Regions from separate parts of the Amycolatopsis sp. FBCC-B4732 genome, predicted to be linked through region 3. Evidence: riboswitches for the same ligand, from Rfam matches in the RefSeq annotation. Region 3 holds a riboswitch; each other region holds the start of a gene.
The links. Region 3 has a riboswitch for S-adenosylmethionine ahead of thrC (threonine synthase). Riboswitches for the same ligand answer to the same signal wherever they lie in the genome.

Region 1 (5,759 bases), 1.8 Mb from region 3:
CCTGCCGTCGGCCCAGCGCGCTGGGCCTGTCCGGCACCGGCCGCCAGTGGACGATTTCGGCGTACACGCTGGCGTTCGGCGGCCTGCTGCTGCTCGGCGGGCGGCTGGCCGACCGGCTCCGCCGCCGCACCACCCTGCTCGTCGGCATCGCCGGGTTCGCCGTGGCATCCGCGGTCGGCGGCGCGGCCCCGTCGGCGGGCTGGCTGATCGGCGCCCGCACCGCGCAGGGCGTGTTCGCCGCGCTGCCGGCGCCGTCGACGATGTCTTTGCTGACGCTCACCTTCACAGACCCCCGCGAACGCGGGAAGGCGTTCGGGATCTTCGGCGCCATCATGATGTCCGGCTCCGCGCCGGCCCTCACCGTCTGCGGCGCGCTCACGCAGTTCCTCGGCTGGCGCTGGAGCCTCTACGTCAACGTGCCGGTCGCCGTGCTGGCCGGGCCGGGCGCCTGGTTTGCCGTGCCGCCGACGGCCGTCCGAAGTGGCCACTCAGGGATTTTCCCTGCCAGTGCTGGGTTTCCTCGTGCTGTCGCTGTTCCCGCTCGGCTGGTTCGTGCGCTGGCAGGCCCGGCACCCGAACCCGCTGCTGCCGCTCGCGGTGGTGCGCGACCGCGCTCGCGCCGCCGCCTACCTGACGATCGGGGCGGCCTCGTTCGGCGCGTTCGGGATGTTCCTGTTCCTGACCTACCAGCTGCAGGTCGTGCTGGGCTACGGCGCGCTCGCCGCGGCGCTGGCGTTCCTGCCGACACTGGGGGCGAACATGCTGACGTCGACCCAGCTTTCGGGACGGCTGCTCCCGCGCGTCGGCCCGCGGCCGCTGCCGGCCGGGCGGGTTGTCCGTGCTGGCTTGCGGGCTCGTGGCGGCCACGCGGCTGACGCCGGACGCGTCCTACGCCGGGGTCGTCCTGCCGATGCAGCTGCTGCTCGGCGTCGGGGCCGGGCTGTGCATGCCGGTGGTGCTGAACGTCGCCACCCGCGACGTCGGCGCGCGGGACGCGGGCGCGGCTTCGGCGTTCGTGACGACGTCGCAGCAGGTGGGCGCGTTCCTGGTCCTCCCGCGCGGCTCCCGCTGAACGCCGTGAAGGCCACCTCGAATTCCTCGAGGTGGCCTTCACGACCGATGAGATCAGGCGGCGACGACGGCCTGGGGGCCGCGGGCGGTCTGGGTGACGTGGCCGCCGCGCTCGGCGACCCACGCCAGCGCCGCGTCGGCGCGCTCGCCGCGGACGCCGAGGCGGAAGCGGCCGACCGGGGTGTCGCCGATCCGGGTCAGCCCGCCGCCGATGGTGGCGAACTCGACGTCGAAGCGGCCGGCGGCCTCGGGCAGCAGCGCGCCCACCGACGCGAACCCGACCAGCACGACGTCGACCGCGCGGTCGTAGCGCGAGGACTGCGAGCGTGAGGTCTCGATGGCCGGCAGCAGCGCCTGCGCGGTGCGGCTGCCCGGGTTCGAGATCAGGTCGAGCACGGTGCCGCGCTCGACGACGGTGCCGTCTTCCAGCACCGCGACGTCGTCGCAGAGCCGGCGGACGACGCCCGCGTCCGGCGTCGTGACGACGACCGTGGTGCCGAGCTCGGAGCGGGCGCGGTCGAGCACGGTGAGCACCGAGCCGGCCTCCTCCGGGTCGATCCCGGCGGTCGGGTCGTCGGCGAGCAGCACGGCGGGCGCGGCGGCCAGCGCCTTCGCGACCGCGACGCGGCGAAGCTGACCAGCGGTGAGCTCACCGGGACGCTGCGCGGCGCGCGGGGTCAGGCCGACGAGGTCGAGCAGCGAGCCGACCCGGCTGCGGCGCTGCGGGCCGTCGACGCCGAGCTGCTCCAGCGGGGAAGCGATGTTGCCGGCGATGGTGCGCTCGGCGATCAGCTCCGGCTTCGTCGAAACGACCCCGAGCTGACGGCGGATCTCGCGGAGGCGGCGGCCGTCGAGCGTGCCGGTGTTGAGGCCGTCCAGCCGGACGACGCCGCGGTCGGGGCGCTCCTGCAGCGCGATGCACCGGGCCAGGACGGACTTGCCCGAACCGGCCGGGCCGACGACGCCGAACAGCGAGCCGGCCTGGACCTCGACGCTCACGTCGTGCAGGGCGACGACGGAATCTCCGTTGGTGGCAAAGGATTTGGACAGGTTTTCGACCGTGATCACGATAGCTCCAGAAAAACAGGGCGCAGCGCACTAGGGCGCGCCCGGCCGCAAGCGAGTGTCCGTCCTCAGTGGACGGTGCGTGAAGAAGGGGTGTGTCGGCTCAGACGAAGCTCAGCGCGAGCGTCGACATGCGGAGACGGAGCGGCGGCCTTCGTCGACAACGCGGCGCCTGGTCAACAGCAGGGGGCGAGCTACCCTCTTCATCGAAAACGGCCTCCATCGGTCCTGGCGGTAGCACCTGCCCTGTGGAGGGTGGTTGCTGCGACTTCGACGAGCCAGGTCTCTCGGTCGCTCGGGATGGACGTACTGAGTTAAGCCGATCCCACGGAGCGAAAGCAAGCCCGTTGGCCCACATCACACGACTGGAGGTGTCGCAGTCACGGGGTGACGGCCGAAACGTGCGTTTTTCACCGCCTCCACTGTGGTGGATTCAGTGGTGGACCCGCGCGCGTGCCGCGATCCGGGCGAAAGCGTGCACGTCGAGCTGCTCGCCCCGGGTCTTCGGGTCGACCCCGGCGGCCGTCAGGAGCTCCCCGGCCCGTTCGGCCGAGCCCGCCCAGCCCGCGAGCGCGGCGCGTAGCGTTTTCCTGCGTTGTGAGAAAGCGGCGTCAACCAGGGAGAAGAGACCATCCCGGTCTTCGGACGCCGGGGTGGCGGCGCGCTCGAAGGCGACGAGCGCGGAATCCACGTTGGGCACCGGCCAGAACACCGACCGTGGTACCGCGGCGACTTTCCGTGCGGGACCGTACCAAGCGAGCTTGACGCTCGGGACGCCGTAGATCCGGCTGCCCGGCCCGGCCGCCATCCGCTCGGCGACCTCGGTCTGCACCATGACGAGCCCGGAGGCGAGCGAGGGCACTTCGGCGAGCAGGTGCAGCACGACCGGCACGGCGACGTTGTAGGGCAGGTTGGCGACGAGCGCGGTCGGCTCGCCGGGTAGGTCGGCGTCCTTGACGCGCAGCGCGTCGGCCCCGACGACAGTCAGCCGGCCGGCGGCTTCGGCCCCCCGCTCGGCGACCGTCTCGGGCAGCCGCGCGGCGAGCTTGGGATCGATCTCGACGGCGACGACCCGCGCCCCGGTGGCGAGCAGGCCCAGCGTCAGCGACCCGAGCCCGGGCCCGACCTCGAGGACGACGTCGTCTTCGGTGACGCTCGCCAGCTCGACGATCCGCCGGACGGTGTTGGGATCGTGCACGAAGTTCTGCCCGAGCTTCTTGGTCGGCCGCACGTCCAGCTCGGCCGCCAGCGCCCGGATCTCGGCCGGTCCCAACAGTTCAACCACCGGGCGAGCTTACCGACCGGACTCCGGCTCTGTTCCGCTCGGTGCGGACCGCAGACGAAACGGCCCCCGCCCAAAAAGGACGGGGGCCGTTCCGAAGCGAAACTCAGGCCTTCTTGCCGCAGACCGGCCAGGCGCTGTAGCCGCCACGCGCGTCGCGGACCTTCTCCGCGACCGCGATCTGCTGCTCGCGCGAAGCCTGGCTCGGCAGGTTCGCGTACGCGTCGCCGCCGTAGGCGTCCCAGGTGCGCTTGTCGAACTGGAGGCCGCCGTAGTAGCCGTTGCCGGTGTTGATGGCCCAGTTGCCGCCCGACTCGCACGCCGCGATGCGGTCCCACGCGGAGCCGTCGCCGATGGCCGGGGTCGGGGCCTTCTTGGTGCCGACGTGGATGATCTTCGGCTTGGCCGCGGTGATGATCTGCTCGGAGATGCTCTCGCGGGCGACCTCTTTGCCGTTCTTCTGCGTGACCTTGTAGGTCACCATCTTCTCGCCGGGCGTGCCGGGGTCCTCGACCTGGGTCTTGCCCTTGTCCAGGTCGGGGTCGTCGACGCGCTGCTCGGGCGGATCGATGGACTCCTTCTGGACGACCGTCGAGACGCCGGTGCGGCTGATGTGGACCTGGGCGCCGTCGGTCAGCTTGACGTCCAGACCACCCTCGGCCTGGTCCTCCGGGCCCAGGGTGAGCTTGTACTCGCCCAGGAACTCCTTCGTCGTGACCGCGGTCGTCTTCACCTGCTTCGGCGCGTTGGCGCCGTCGTACAGGGTGATGTTCTTGAGGGTCTTGATCTCGACCGTGGCGCCCTGGAGCGGCAGCTCGCCGTCCTTCGGCATCGACATCCACGTGCCGGGCTTGTCCATCCCGGTCATGCCGAGCTGGGACAGCGCGTCGCCGAGGTGGGTCGCGCGCACCCAGGAGGTGTGCTCCGCGCCGTCGACGATCATCTTGAGCTGGCGGCCGCGCTCGAGCTTGATGACGCCGCCGTCACCGACCTCCGCCTGCGGGGAGGGCGAGAGCGAGTCGTGCTCGCCGACGGACAGGCCCGCGTCCTCCAGCACTTCGCCGACGGTGTCGCCGAAGGAGTGGATGGTCTGCTGCTGGCCGTCGACGTCGACGGTGACACTCTTGTTCATCGCCAGCGCGGCCGCGCCGCCGCCGGCGACGCTGATCATGACGCTGAGGACGGCGCCCTTGAGGAAGCGGCGCTTCCAGACCTTGGTGGTCTGACGCAGTCCCTCGTCCAGCGCGGCGCGCTTGGCCTGCGGGGACGCGGTCCGGTCCGCCTCGATCTCGTCCGGGATGACGATCGGGGGCAGGTACGTCGTCTCGGCGTTGATGAGGCGGATCAGTTCGTCGACGTCGACGTCGATCTCGGCCATCATCGCGTCGGCGTCGGGGCCGAGCGCGGCGAGGATGTCCTGCTGCGTGATGTTCGGGTCGTCGGAGAAGTCGAGCTGACCGTACGCGGTGTCCTCGAAATAACTGCGTTCGAGAACGGCGGAGCGCGCTCCAGCCTGTCTGCTACCTGTCACCGGGGATCGTTCCCTTTCACGAGACGGCGGTCGGGGGCGCCGTCTCTACGACTGGGCGTGACGATCGGAAGCTGCTGAGCGCAGGCCCGACCGGCACGATCACGGGACAGTAACGGGTCCCGCCGGGTTGCGCAAACACCCCCCGGAGTGTCGTGATCCCCGTCACTCCATCAGGTGGACGATCAAGGAACCCTGATGTCGCAATGCGTTCACCCCGTTGTGACGCTGGGGAGTCGGTACACCCGCTCGGCAGTGGTCCGGACCGCTTCGGCGACTTCGTGGACAGCTTCGCCCCTGAGCGCCGCGAGGTGACGGACGGTGTAGGCCGCGCCGAACGGCTCGTTCGGCCGTCCACGGAACGGGTGGGGGGTCAGAAACGGTGCGTCGGTCTCGACGAGGTACTGGTCCGCCGGGCACAGCCGGGCCGCCTCGTGGAGGCCCTTCGCGTTCTTGAACGTCACCGTGCCCGCGAAGGAAAGGACGTATCCCGCGTCCACGCACTTGCGGGCCATTTCCGCGTCCCCGGAAAAACAATGGAAGATTACGGCATTCGGCGCATTCTCTTCGGCCAGGATGCGCAGCACGTCGTCGTGGGCCTCGCGGTCGTGGATCATCAGCGGCTTGTCCAGCCGCTTCGCGAGGTCGATGTGCCAGCGGAACGCCTCCTGCTGGGCGTCGTGCGGCGAGTAGTCCCAGTAGTAGTCGAGACCGGTCTCGCCGACCGCGACCACGCGGTCGGTCGCAGCCAGGCGCTCCACTTCGGACTTCTCGGCCTCGCCGAACGCCTTGGTCCGCGTCGGGTGGATCGCG
Region 2 (5,759 bases), 3.7 Mb from region 3:
CCTCGACCGGCTCCGCGACGATCTCGACGGGGTTGGCCGGCTCCGGCAGGGTGATCTCCAGCAGGCCGCCGCCGGAGAGCCGGTCGGACTTGCCGGCGGGACGGCCGTCGAGCAGCACGTCGCCGGACTCGGCCAGTTCGGCGACGACCGTGCGGGACAGGCCCAGCAGCTTGGCGAGGCCGGCGTCGACCCGCATCCCGTCGAGCCCGTCGGGCACCGGGAGCATCCGCGAGCTCACGCCTGCTCCTCCTGCGTCTTCTCGATCTTCTTCTTGTCCTTGGTCGACGTGCCGTCGTAGTCCTTGCCCAGCAGGGACAGCAGCACGATCAGCGCGCCGCCGACGCAGATCGCCGAGTCGGCGATGTTGAAGATCGCGAAGCCCTTGCCGTTGGGCGCGAACGCCGAGATGAAGTCGACGACGTGGCCCTGCAGCCCGCCGGGCGCGCGGAAGATGCGGTCGGTCAGGTTGCCGGTGGCCCCGGCGAGCACCAGGCCGAGGCCGATCGCCCAGCCGATCGAGCGCAGCCGCCGCGACAGCCAGATGATCGCGATGACGACGGCGAGCGCGACCAGCGCCAGCACCCACGTCATGCCGGTGGCCATCGAGAACGCGGCGCCGGGGTTGCGGATCACCTGCAGGTAGATGAGCCCGCCGAGGATCTTGACCGGCTCCTTGCCCTCCAGGTTGGCGGTGACCAGGTTCTTCGTCACCAGGTCGATCGCCCAGAACACGACGGCGATCGCGAACACCCAGCCGACCCGCCGCTTCGGCAGCAACGGCTTCGCCGGGACCTCGGGGTTCTCCGGGGCGTCGGCAGCCGGGTCGGGCACCGCCTCTTCGGGCGCGGCGGTGTCGGGTTCGGAACGGCTGGGCTCGGTGCTCACCGGTCCATTGTCCACGGCGCTGGTCAAGCGGTGTCGCGGCGGTGCCGGAGCAGGGCGGCGAAGGCGGCGGCGAGCAGGACGAGCGCCGCCAGCAGCACGCCCACGAGGTCCGCCGAGAGCACGACGGCCACGAGCACGAACAGGGCCGCGGTGACCAGGACGAACACGCTGCGTTCGTACGCCGCGAGCACCAGCAGGCCGACGGTGGCCAGCAGCGGGCCGCGCAGCCCGTCCCCGAGCCGGAACTGCCAGGACCCGACCAGGTCGAGCAGCGGGACGGCGAGCAGCGCGCCGAGCGTGCCGAGGACGAACCACCCGGTGCGGGCGGGACGCAGCGCGAGGGCGTACCAGACGGCCGTGCCGGCCACCACCACGAGCAGCGCGACCAGCCACACCGGCCCGGCGGGCAGCTCCGCCCCCGCGGCGTAGTAGGTGTCCTGGGTGAAGAACTGCGTCGCCGGGTAGCCCGTGCCGCCGACGCCGCCGGTGCCGAGGTGCTGCTGCTCCAGCGGTCCGGAAACGAGGTTCACGGCGTCGCCCTCGGCCGGGCTCCGGCGCGACAGCAGCCGCACCACCGCCGCGCCGATCAGCGCGAACCCCAGCAACGCCAGCGGAAACCAGAAACGCGATCCTCTCCCCATCGGGCCAGGCTAACGCTCAGCAGAACGGCGGGAGCTCCCGCGGGTCGCCGACCGGCGCCCAGCGGCCGTCCACCTTCGCGTACTCCCAGTCCGCTCCGCGCGCGACGATCCGGCGCAACGCCAGCAGCACGCGGTCGACGTGCTCTTCGGTGCTGCCCAGGCCGAGGCTGACGCGGATCGCCTGCTGCCCCTCGCCACCGGCGACGGCGATCAGGCGCTTGGCCGCGATGTGGGCGCAGAAGGCGCCGTCGCGCACGCCGATGCCGTACTCCGCGGACAGGACCGCCGCGAGCCAGCCCGGGTCGAACCCCGCGACGGTGAAGCTGACCGTGCCGACACGGTCGACCGGCGCGTCGAACAGGCGCAGTTCGGCGCAGCCCGGGAGGCTCTCGAGTCCCTTGCGCAGCCGGGTGAGCAGCGCCTGTTCGTGCGCGACGACGGCGTCCCAGTCACGGGAGAGGGTCTCGCACGCGACGCCGAGCGCGTACACGCCGACAGTGTTGGGCGAACCGGCTTCGTGGCGCTCGGGACCGTCGTTCCAGACGACGGCGGCTTCGGTGACGAGCTTCGTCGCGCCGCCGCCGGCGAGGTACGGGCGCGCGGCGCGCAGCCAGTCCGCGCGGCCGATCAGCGCACCGGCGCCGAAGGGGGCGTACAGCTTGTGGCCGGAAACGGCGACGTAGTCGACGTCCAGGTCCCGGATCGAGATCCGGCGGTGCGGCGCGAGCTGCGCGGCGTCGAGGGCGATGCGGGCGCCGTGCTTCCGCGCCACGGCGGCGATTTCGGCCACCGGCAGCAGCTCACCGGTCACGTTGGACGCGCCGGTGACGACCACGAGCCGGGGCCCCTGCGGGGAACCCGCGAGCGCTTCGTCCACAGCGGACACTGCCGCGAGACGCGTGCGCGGGGCCGGGATCCGCCGGACGTTCGGGCCCTGCCACGGCAGCAGCGCGGCGTGGTGCTCGGTGTCGAAGACGACGACGGTGGTGTGCCGCGGCAGGCTGCGGGCGAGCAGGTTGAAGGAGTCGGTGGTGTTGCGGGTGAAGACGACGGTGTCGGTCCGGCGGGCGCCGACGAACCGGCGCAGGACGTCGCGGGTGCGCTCGTAGAGCTTGGTGGAGACCTGCGAGGCGAAGCCGGCGCCGCGGTGGACGCTGGCGTACCAGGGCAGGAACTCGTCGACCTTGGCGCGGACGGCGTCGAGGCAGGGGGCGCTCGCCGCGTGGTCGAGGTTGGCGTACCCGATGGTTTCGCCGGTGACGAGCGGGACGCGCAGCGACGCGCCGGCGACGGCGGGGATGCCCTGCGGGGCAAGGGTTTCGGCGCCGCGGGCGGCCGGGGCGGTGGCGAGAGCCGGTTCGGCGGCGTGCGGGGTTCCGGAAGTCGTGGCGCTGGTGCGGTCGATGGCGAGAGTCATCGGGGTGCCTCCTCGGCGGTCCGGGGGACCCCGGCGAGGGGCCCGCGCTTGCCCGTCGCGGGACGCGACCGGCCCGGTCTTCACCCGGGGCACCCCACCGCGGTAGGAGGGTTGCCGGCCAGCAAGCCGGGGCTTCGCGCTGGCACTCATGACCTGGCACAGAAGGTAACCGAGAACGCGCCGGGTGGCCAACCCCCTCCTCACATTCTGAGACGCCGTTCACAGTGCGCCCTGGTCAGGGCTTCGCGCGGAACCGGCCGGGCAGCGGGGTCACGGCGTCGTCGGCGAGGTGCGTCGGCGAGCGGCGTGGGTACCCGCCCATGAGAACGAGAGCCGGCCGCGTCAGCGACCCGACTCGCCCTTCCAGCGGGCCAGGCGCCCGGCCCGGTCGACGGCGCGCAGCCGGAGCTCGACGGCGTCGCGCACCGCCGACGTCGTGACCACCAGCAGCTGGTCGTGCTCCTGCAGCCGGCTGGTCTTCTGCGGGGTGAAGCCCGCCTCGCCGCGGACGACCAGGCTGACCGTCGCGCCGACGGGGAGCCGCAGCTCGGAGAGGTACACGCCGTGCAGCTTGGACCCGGGCTGGATGCGCACCTGCAGCAGTTCGGCGCCGAGCTCGTCCAGCGGGGCCGAGTCGACCTCGATCTCGTGCGCCTCGGACTTCTTCGCCAGCCCGAGCCAGCGCCCGAGCGGGCCGAGCGTCGCGCCCTGCAGCAGCGTCAGCACGATGACCAGCACGAACACCGCGTCGACCAGCCGTTGCGCGCCGGGCACCCCGTGCGACAGCGGGATCATGGCGAGCACGATCGGCACCGCGCCGCGCAGTCCGGCCCACGACAGGAACGCCTGTTCCCGCCACGGCAGCCGGAACGGCAGCATCGCCAGCACGACCGAGATCGGCCGCGCCAGCAGCAGCACGACGGCGCCCGCGACCAGGCCGGGCACGATCGCGTCGAGCAGCCGGCCCGGCGAGGCGAACAGGCCGAGCAGCACGAACAACCCGATCTGGGCCAGCCAGCCCAGCCCCTCGGCGAACGAGAGCGTGTCGGAGCGGTGCGGGAGCCGCGAATTGCCGAGCACCAGCGCGGCGACGTAGGTGGCGAGCAGCCCGGACGCGTGCAGCAGCTGCCCGGACGAATACGCCACGACGCACACCGCGACCGTGGCCAGCGGGTACAGGCCGGTCGCCGGCAGCGCGGCGCGGCGCAGCGCGATCCCGCCGAGCCAGCCGAACGCGAGCCCGATGGCCAGGCCCGCCGCGAGCTCGTAGACCACAAGCAGCGGCAGCGACCAGTCCACAGTGGTGCCTTCGGCCAGCACGACGACGGCGATGTAGGCCGGCGCGTCGTTGATGCCGGACTCCAGTTCGAGCGCGCCGGTGAGCCGTTTGCCGATCCCGGCCGAGCGGAGCACCGAGAACACCGCCGCCGCGTCGGTCGAGGCGAGCACCGCGCCCCACAGCAGCGCGATCCGCCAGTCCAGGCCCAGCAGCCAGTGCAGGGCCGCGCCGGTGACCGCGACGCTGACCACGACGGACACTGTGGACAGTGCGATACCGATGCCCAGCGCGGGTTTGACGGCCGACCACCGCGTGGTCAGCCCGCCTTCGGCCAGGATCATGACGAGCGCGGCGAGGCCGAGCGACTGGGTCAGCTCGGGGTTGTCGAAGCGGATGCCGAAGCCGGCTTCGCCCAGCAGCACGCCCATCGCGAGGTAGAGCAGCAGCGAGGGCAGGCCGAGCCGGATCGAGACCCGCACGGCGAGCACGGAGGCGAGCAGCACGACACCGCCGACGCCGAGCAGCACGGGAAGCTGGTCCATGCCGCCTCCCTCCCGAGTGCCGTGGGGCCCTCAGAATAGTGAGGCGGGCGGGTTAACACGTTCGTGTACCGCTGCCGCGAGTCGGACACCCGGTGTGTTAAGGACTGCCGAGCGCGTCGAGCTCGACCCCGAGCGCCGCGAACGGCCGCCGCGCCGCCGGGAGGACCTTCACCGCACGGTGCCCGTCGCGGACGACCCAGCCGGCGTCGACGGCCCGGTCCAGCAACGCCGCCGGGAGCGCGCCGGCGAGGTGGTCGCGGCGCTCCGTCCAATCCAGACAGTCGCGCAGCAGCGCCCGCCGCCCGGCGGCGACCGGCACGCCCAGACCGTCCAGGACTTCGCGGCCGTGCCCGGTCAGCGTCAGGCCGTCGGCGGTGCCGACCAGCCCGGTCGCGAGCATGCCGTCGCGGAGGGCGACCCCGAGCACGCCGGCGAGGTGGTCGTAGCAGGTGCGCGCGAAGCCGAGCCGCTTCACCCGCAGCGACGCCTTCAGCCCGGTCACCGGGCGGTGCTCGGCGTGCTGGGCCAGGTGCTCGATCAGCTCGGCCACCCGCGGGTCGGCGATCCGCACGTAGCTGGCGCGGCCCTGCTTGACGCGGGCGACGAAGCCGGCGTCGGACAGCCGCGTGACGTGCTCACTGGCGGTGGAGAGCGCGATCCCGGCCGCTTTCGCGAGCTCGCCGACGGTCCAGGCCCGCCCGTCGAGCAGGACGAGGCACATGGTGGCCCGGCTCGGGTCGGCGAGCACCGCGGCGACCTCGGCGAGGGCGATCGTCTCCATGCCCCCACGGTACGAGCCGCGCACTTCGGCCGCGGCCGAACCAAAGCGCACTTTCACGTGAAAGTGCGCACGTGGGGGCCGCACTTTCACGTGAAAGTGCGCGTGGTGGCCGGGGGTCAGAGCGCTTTCAGGAACTTCGCCGCCAGGGTGACCGCCGGGCCCGAGTCGTTCGAGTTCTCCAGCACCACCGCGAACGCCACGGTCCCCCGGTACC
Region 3 (5,759 bases):
GGCGCCATCGTGAGGGCGAACAGGACGAGGATGTAGGCGACCGGCGAGAGCAGCCCGACCACGAGCACCTCGCGGCGCTGCTCGCGCCAGATCCGCGTCACTTCGGCGCGGCCGGCCAGCGCACCGGGCACGAGCAGCACGCTCTGCAGGATCGAGCCGAGGCCGAAGTAGACGACCGGCGGCACGCCGAGACCGGTCACCGAGTGCGCGTCCCAGAGCGTGTACCCGGCGATGACGGCCCCGGTCAGCAGCCCGTAGCCGATCCCGGCCCGGCGGGCCCGCGGGTCACCGCCGCCACGGCCGGTGCTGATCACCAGTACCCCGGCGATGACCAGGAACGCACCGACGAGACCGAGCCACCCGGGGCGTTCACCCAGCACCAGGACGGCGGCCAGCACCGACAGCAGCGGTCCGGTGCCCCGGGCGACCGGGTACACGACGGACAGGTCACCGACGCGGTAGCCGCGTTGCAGCACGATCCCGTAGGCGATGTGCAGCACCGAGGTGACGAACCCGGCGAGCAGCCAGCTCCACTGTGGACGGTCCGCTTCGACGACGAGCTGCACCACCGTGATCGGCAGCAGCACGACCGCGCCGACGGTGTAGTAGAGCCAGACGAACTGCGTGCCCCCGGAGGAGATCCGCTTGGCGGCGAGGTTCCACGCGGCGTGCACCACGGCGGCGACGAGGACGAGGGACAGGGCGGTGGCGTTCACGGGACCCCTCACGGGTTTTCGCGGGCGCGAAAACCGGGTCCTCCAGGCTTTTGCCCCGTCAGATGAACGACCGGCCGTCCGGACCCGCCGATGGTGCCGCTCGGACCAGACCCGCCCGGCCCTGGTTGTGTGGTGCGACGTGCGGACCGGCGACGGAACCCTAGGCACTGACCGCCGTCCACCGTACCCCCGGTGATCAGGTGCCGCCGGAAGCCGCCGCGAGCTGGGCTGTTAAAGTGGACGCTCGTTGCCGTGCGGCATTCCGTCATGGAGGAAACCCGCTTTTCAGCGGGGCCGAACGAGCGCGGCGGCGGATCTCACCGAGTGAAAGCAGGAGTTGCCTCATGGCCAACATCAAGTCGCAGATCAAGCGCATCACCACGAACGAGAAGGCGCGTCAGCGCAACCAGGCGATCCGGTCCTCGGTGAAGACCGCGATCCGCAAGGTCCGCGAAGCGGCCGACGCCGGCGACAAGGCCAAGGCCACGGAGCTGCAGCGCGACGCCGCCCAGAAGCTGGACAAGGCCGTCTCGAAGGGCGTCATCCACGCCAACCAGGCCGCCAACAAGAAGTCGGCGCTGGCCAAGCGCGTCAACGCGCTCTGAGCTGGTTGATTTCTGGGAAGGCCCCGGCTGGAGCCGGGGCCTTTTCCGTGTCCGGGGTCAGCGGTCGCCCTTGGCCGCCGCGACCTCGAGGACAGCGCGCTCCAGCGCGTAGCCCGGGTCCGCCGCCACGCCCTTGACCTCGGCGTTCAGCCGTGCGACCACCCGCATGGCCGTGGCCAGGCCGTCCTGGTTCCACCCGCGGGACTGGCCCTGCGCCTTGCGGATCTTCCACGGCGGCATGCCCAGCTCACCCGCCAGCTGGTTCGGGTTGCCGCGCCCGGCCCCCGAGACGCGCGCGATCGTGCGGACCGCGTCGGCCAGCGCGTCCGCCACCAGGACGTGCGGGACCCCCAGCTGCATCGCCCAGCGCAACGACTCCAGCGCCGCCGAGCGGTCGCCGCTGACGGCCTTCTCCGCGACCGCGAACCCGGTCACGTCGGCGCGGCCGCGGTGGTACCGGTGGACCGCGTCGGTGTCGATCGTCCCGCCCGTGTCGGCCACCAGCTGGTTGGCCGCCGAGGACAGTTCGCGCAGGTCGGAGCCCACGGCGTCGATCAGCGCGGCGACCCCGGCCGGGTCGATCTTGCCGCCCGCCCGGCGCACCTCGTGCCGCACGAACTGCTCGCGCTCGGCCGGCTTCGTCAGCTTCGGGCACTCCGTGATCTCGGCCCCGGCCTTCTTCAGCGACGCCGGGAGCGTCTTGCCCGCCTTGCTGCGGCCGCCACCGGTGTGGACGACGACGAGCACGACCCCCTCCGCGGGGTCCTTCAGGTAGGACGCGACGGCGTCGGCCAGCTCCTGCGAGATGTCCTGCGCCGATTCGAGGACGATCACGCGGCCCTCGCTGAACAGCGACGGGCTCACCAGTTCGGCCAGCTCGGGGGCTGTGAGATCGGACACCCGGACCCGGGTCAGCTCGGCCGTGGCGTCCATCGCGCGGGCGGCGGCCAGCGTCTCGCGGACGGCCCGCTCGATCAGCAGTTCTTCGTCACCCAGCACCAGGTGCAGCGGGGCCGGGGCGGTGGCTTGCGCGGTCACCCCCGAATCCTCTCACCCGCGCCGCGGTGCGCCCGCTCCGGTGATGTCGAGCGGACACCATGGCACGGCTCGAGCACCATGTCGTACGGTGTAGGCGAGGCAGCCCGCCCCGGGGAAACCCGGCGTGCGCGTACCGACAACTGAATACCGCTCATCCAGAGGGGCAGAGGGAACGGCCCGACGAAGCCCCGGCAACCGGCGTACAGCCCGTCATCCCGCGATCGCGGGGTAGCTGACGACCACGGTGCCAATTCCGGCCCGCTTCGGCGGGGCAGATGAGGAAGGAACCTCGCGATGACCGCAACCCTCGGCACGACCTCCACCACCAAGACCCCGGACCTCGGTCCCGCCGTCGAACTGGTGTCGAAGGAAGAGGGCCACCGGCAGCCGCTCGCCCCCGAATTCGTCTCCGCCGAAGACTTCTCGCCGCTCGAGGTCGCCTACGACTTCGGCCGCGTCCGCCGCGAAGACATCGAGGCCGGCCCCGAGAACATCTGGCGCTACAAGAAACTCCTTCCGGTTCCGTCCAACGTCGAAGAGATCCCCAACACCGAGCCGGGCGCGACCCGCCTGGTCCGCGCCGACCGCCTCGCCAAGGAACTCGGCCTCAAGCGCCTGTGGGTCAAGGACGACACCGGCAACCCGACGCACTCGTTCAAGGACCGCGTCGTCGCCGTCGCGCTGGCCGCGGCCCGCGAGTTCGGCTTCGAGGTGCTCGCGTGTCCGTCGACCGGCAACCTGGCCAACGCGACGGCCGCCGCCGCGGCCCGCGCCGGCTGGCGGTCGGTCGTGCTGATCCCGAAGTCCCTCGAGCGTGCCAAGATCCTCACCACCGCCGTGTACGACGGCGACCTCGTCGCGGTCGACGGCAACTACGACGACGTCAACCGCCTCGCCACCGAGCTGGCCGGCGAGCACCCGAAGTGGGCGTTCGTGAACGTGAACGTCCGGCCGTACTACTCGGAAGGCTCGAAGACGCTGGCCTTCGAGGTCGCCGAGCAGCTCGGCTGGCGCATCCCCTCGCAGATCGTCGTGCCGATCGCCTCCGGTTCGCAGTTGACCAAGGTGGACAAGGGTTTCCGTGAGCTGGGCCAGCTCGGCCTCGTGGACGCCAGCCCGTACAAGGTGTTCGGCGCCCAGGCCACCGGCTGCTCGCCGGTGTCGGCCGCGTTCCGCGCCGGCCACGACGTCGTCCAGCCGGTGAAGCCGGACACCATCGCCCGCTCGCTGGCGATCGGCAACCCGGCCGACGGCCCCTACGTGCTCGACGTCGTCAACCGCACCGGTGGCGCGATCGAGGACGTCACCGACGAAGAGGTCGTCGAAGGCATCCGCCTGCTGGCCCGCACCGAAGGCATCTTCACCGAGACGGCCGGCGGCGTCACCGTCGCCACGGCGAAGAAGCTGATCGAGACGGGCAAGCTGGACCCGGACGCGGAGACCGTCCTGCTGATCACCGGCGACGGCCTCAAGACCCTCGACGCGATCGAGAACCACGTGGGCCCCAAGGCGATCGTGCCCCCGTCGGCCGCCGCCGTGAACGAGGCACTCGGCTACTGACGCCCGCCGGCCCGGGGTGCGCCGCGAGGCGTGCCCCGGGTTTCAGCGGCGCGGCGGGCCACGAGGCTCGCCCCGGCGCGCGACCGCCGGCCCCGCCGTGTCCGTCACGACCGCCGTGTCGCCGTCGACGTCGGTCCGCGTGACGAGCGCGCCGAGCGCCGTCAAGGTGTCCATTGTGGACTTGTTCGGGTGGCCGTAGGTGTTGCCGGCGCCCACGCTGACCAAGGCCACCCGCGGCGCCACCGCCGCGAGGAAAGACGGCAGCGAGTAGCGCGAACCGTGGTGGGGGACTTTCAGCACCTCCGCTTTCAGATCACCAATGTCGGCGAGCAGGTCGGCCTGCGCGGCCAGCTCGACGTCGCCGGTCAGCAGCACCCGGCCCGCCGCCGTTTCCGCCCGCAGCACGACCGAGCTGTTGTTGATGGTCGTTCCGTCCTGCCCCGCCGCGCGCGCCGGGACGTACCGCGGCCCCAGGACGTCGAGCGACAACCCCGGCCAGGCCAGCCGCTCCCCAGGGTTCAGCTCCACCAGCGGCACCGCCTGCCGGGCCGCTTCCGCGGCCACCTGCCGCCACGCCCACTCCGGCGCCCGCCCCGCCCCGACGGCGATCCCGCCGACCGCCCGGCCGTCGAAGACCGACGCCAGCCCGCCGATGTGGTCGGCGTGCAGGTGGCTCAGCACCAGCAGCGGGATCCGGTCGACGGCCAGCCGGTGCAGGCATTCGTCGACCGGCCCCGGTTCGGGCCCGGTGTCCACGACGACGGCCCGCCCGGGCTCGGCGGTCGCCAGCACCACCGCGTCGCCCTGGCCGACGTCGCACTCGACCACCGCCCAGTTCCGCGGCGGCCACGCCGGCGCCAGCACCCGGACCGGCACGAGCACCAGCAACGCGCCGGCGGCCAGCACCGCCATGAGCAACCGCACCCGCCGTCGCCGGGCGGCCAGCACCAGTACCGCGAGGACGGCGGCGGCGAGGAGCCCGCCCCACCAGCCTCCCGGCCAGGCGATGACCGCGCCCGGCGCACGCGCGCCGTGCCGGGCCACCGTGATCAGCCACCGGGCTTCGGGATCGGCGAGGTGCATTAGGAACTCCCCGGCACCTGGCCACCACGGGCCGGTGACCGTCGCCAGCACGCCGAGCACCGTCGCCGGGGCCACCACCGGCGCGGCGAGGACGTTGGTCAGCACCGAGACCAGGCTCACCGAGCCCGCCATGCCCGCGAGCACCGGCGACGTCACCAGGAACGCGGCCAGCGGGATCGCCAGTCCTTCGGCGACGCCCGGCGGAACCCCGCGGCGGACCAGCCCGCCGGCCCAGCGCGGCGCGAGCAGCACCAGCCCGGCGGTGGCGCAGACCGACAGCGCGAACCCGAAGTCCGTGGCCATCGCCGGATCCACCACCACGAGCAGGCACACCGCGAACGCCAGCGCGGGCAACGCCGAACCCCGCCGGCCCAGCGCCAGCGCCAGCAACGCCACCGCCGCCATGACTCCGGCCCGCAGCACGCTCGGCTCCGGCCCGACCAGGACGAGGAACCCCGCCAGGCAGGCTCCCGCCGCCACCGCCGACAGCCGCGGCCCGAGCCGCAGCAACCGAAGCAGCAGCAGGACCGCACCACAGGCGACGGCGAGGTTTCCGCCGCTGACCGCGGTGAGGTGGGCGAGGCCGGCGGTGACGAACTCCTGCTCGACGCGCGGCGACAACGCGCTCGTGTCGCCCAGGACCAGCCCCGGCAGCAGGCCGGCGGGTTCGTCCGGCAGCGCCTGGCACAGGTCGTGGAGGCCGGCGCGCAGACTGGCCGCCACCCGCTGCCACCACGGCGCCGGGCCGGGCTCCCCC

Region 1: another riboswitch for S-adenosylmethionine. It lies ahead of MUY14_RS42525 (methionine ABC transporter ATP-binding protein); the one in region 3 lies ahead of thrC (threonine synthase).
Region 2: another riboswitch for S-adenosylmethionine. It lies ahead of MUY14_RS20530 (aminotransferase class V-fold PLP-dependent enzyme); the one in region 3 lies ahead of thrC (threonine synthase).

The regions. Positions count from the first base shown of each region.
Region 1 covers NZ_CP095376.1:9,336,896-9,342,654, reverse strand. The annotation lists gene MUY14_RS42535 (MFS transporter) at 21-875, shown strand; gene MUY14_RS42530 (hypothetical protein) at 857-1,072, shown strand; gene MUY14_RS42525 (methionine ABC transporter ATP-binding protein) at 1,126-2,139, opposite strand; SAM riboswitch class I at 2,353-2,443, opposite strand; gene rsmA (16S rRNA (adenine(1518)-N(6)/adenine(1519)-N(6))-dimethyltransferase RsmA) at 2,570-3,421, opposite strand; gene MUY14_RS42515 (resuscitation-promoting factor) at 3,525-4,949, opposite strand; gene MUY14_RS42510 (TatD family hydrolase) at 5,159-5,759, opposite strand, start outside.
Region 2 covers NZ_CP095376.1:4,677,745-4,683,503, forward strand. The annotation lists gene MUY14_RS20515 (RluA family pseudouridine synthase) at 1-238, opposite strand, end outside; gene lspA (signal peptidase II) at 235-885, opposite strand; gene MUY14_RS20525 (hypothetical protein) at 909-1,526, opposite strand; gene MUY14_RS20530 (aminotransferase class V-fold PLP-dependent enzyme) at 1,543-2,943, opposite strand; SAM riboswitch class IV at 2,983-3,097, opposite strand; gene MUY14_RS20535 (potassium/proton antiporter) at 3,286-4,764, opposite strand; gene MUY14_RS20540 (helix-turn-helix transcriptional regulator) at 4,862-5,545, opposite strand; gene MUY14_RS20545 (penicillin-binding transpeptidase domain-containing protein) at 5,662-5,759, opposite strand, start outside.
Region 3 covers NZ_CP095376.1:953,707-959,465, reverse strand. The annotation lists gene MUY14_RS03525 (DMT family transporter) at 1-716, opposite strand, end outside; gene rpsT (30S ribosomal protein S20) at 1,061-1,321, shown strand; gene holA (DNA polymerase III subunit delta) at 1,379-2,359, opposite strand; SAM riboswitch class I at 2,508-2,641, shown strand; gene thrC (threonine synthase) at 2,654-3,919, shown strand; gene MUY14_RS03505 (DNA internalization-related competence protein ComEC/Rec2) at 3,962-5,759, opposite strand, start outside.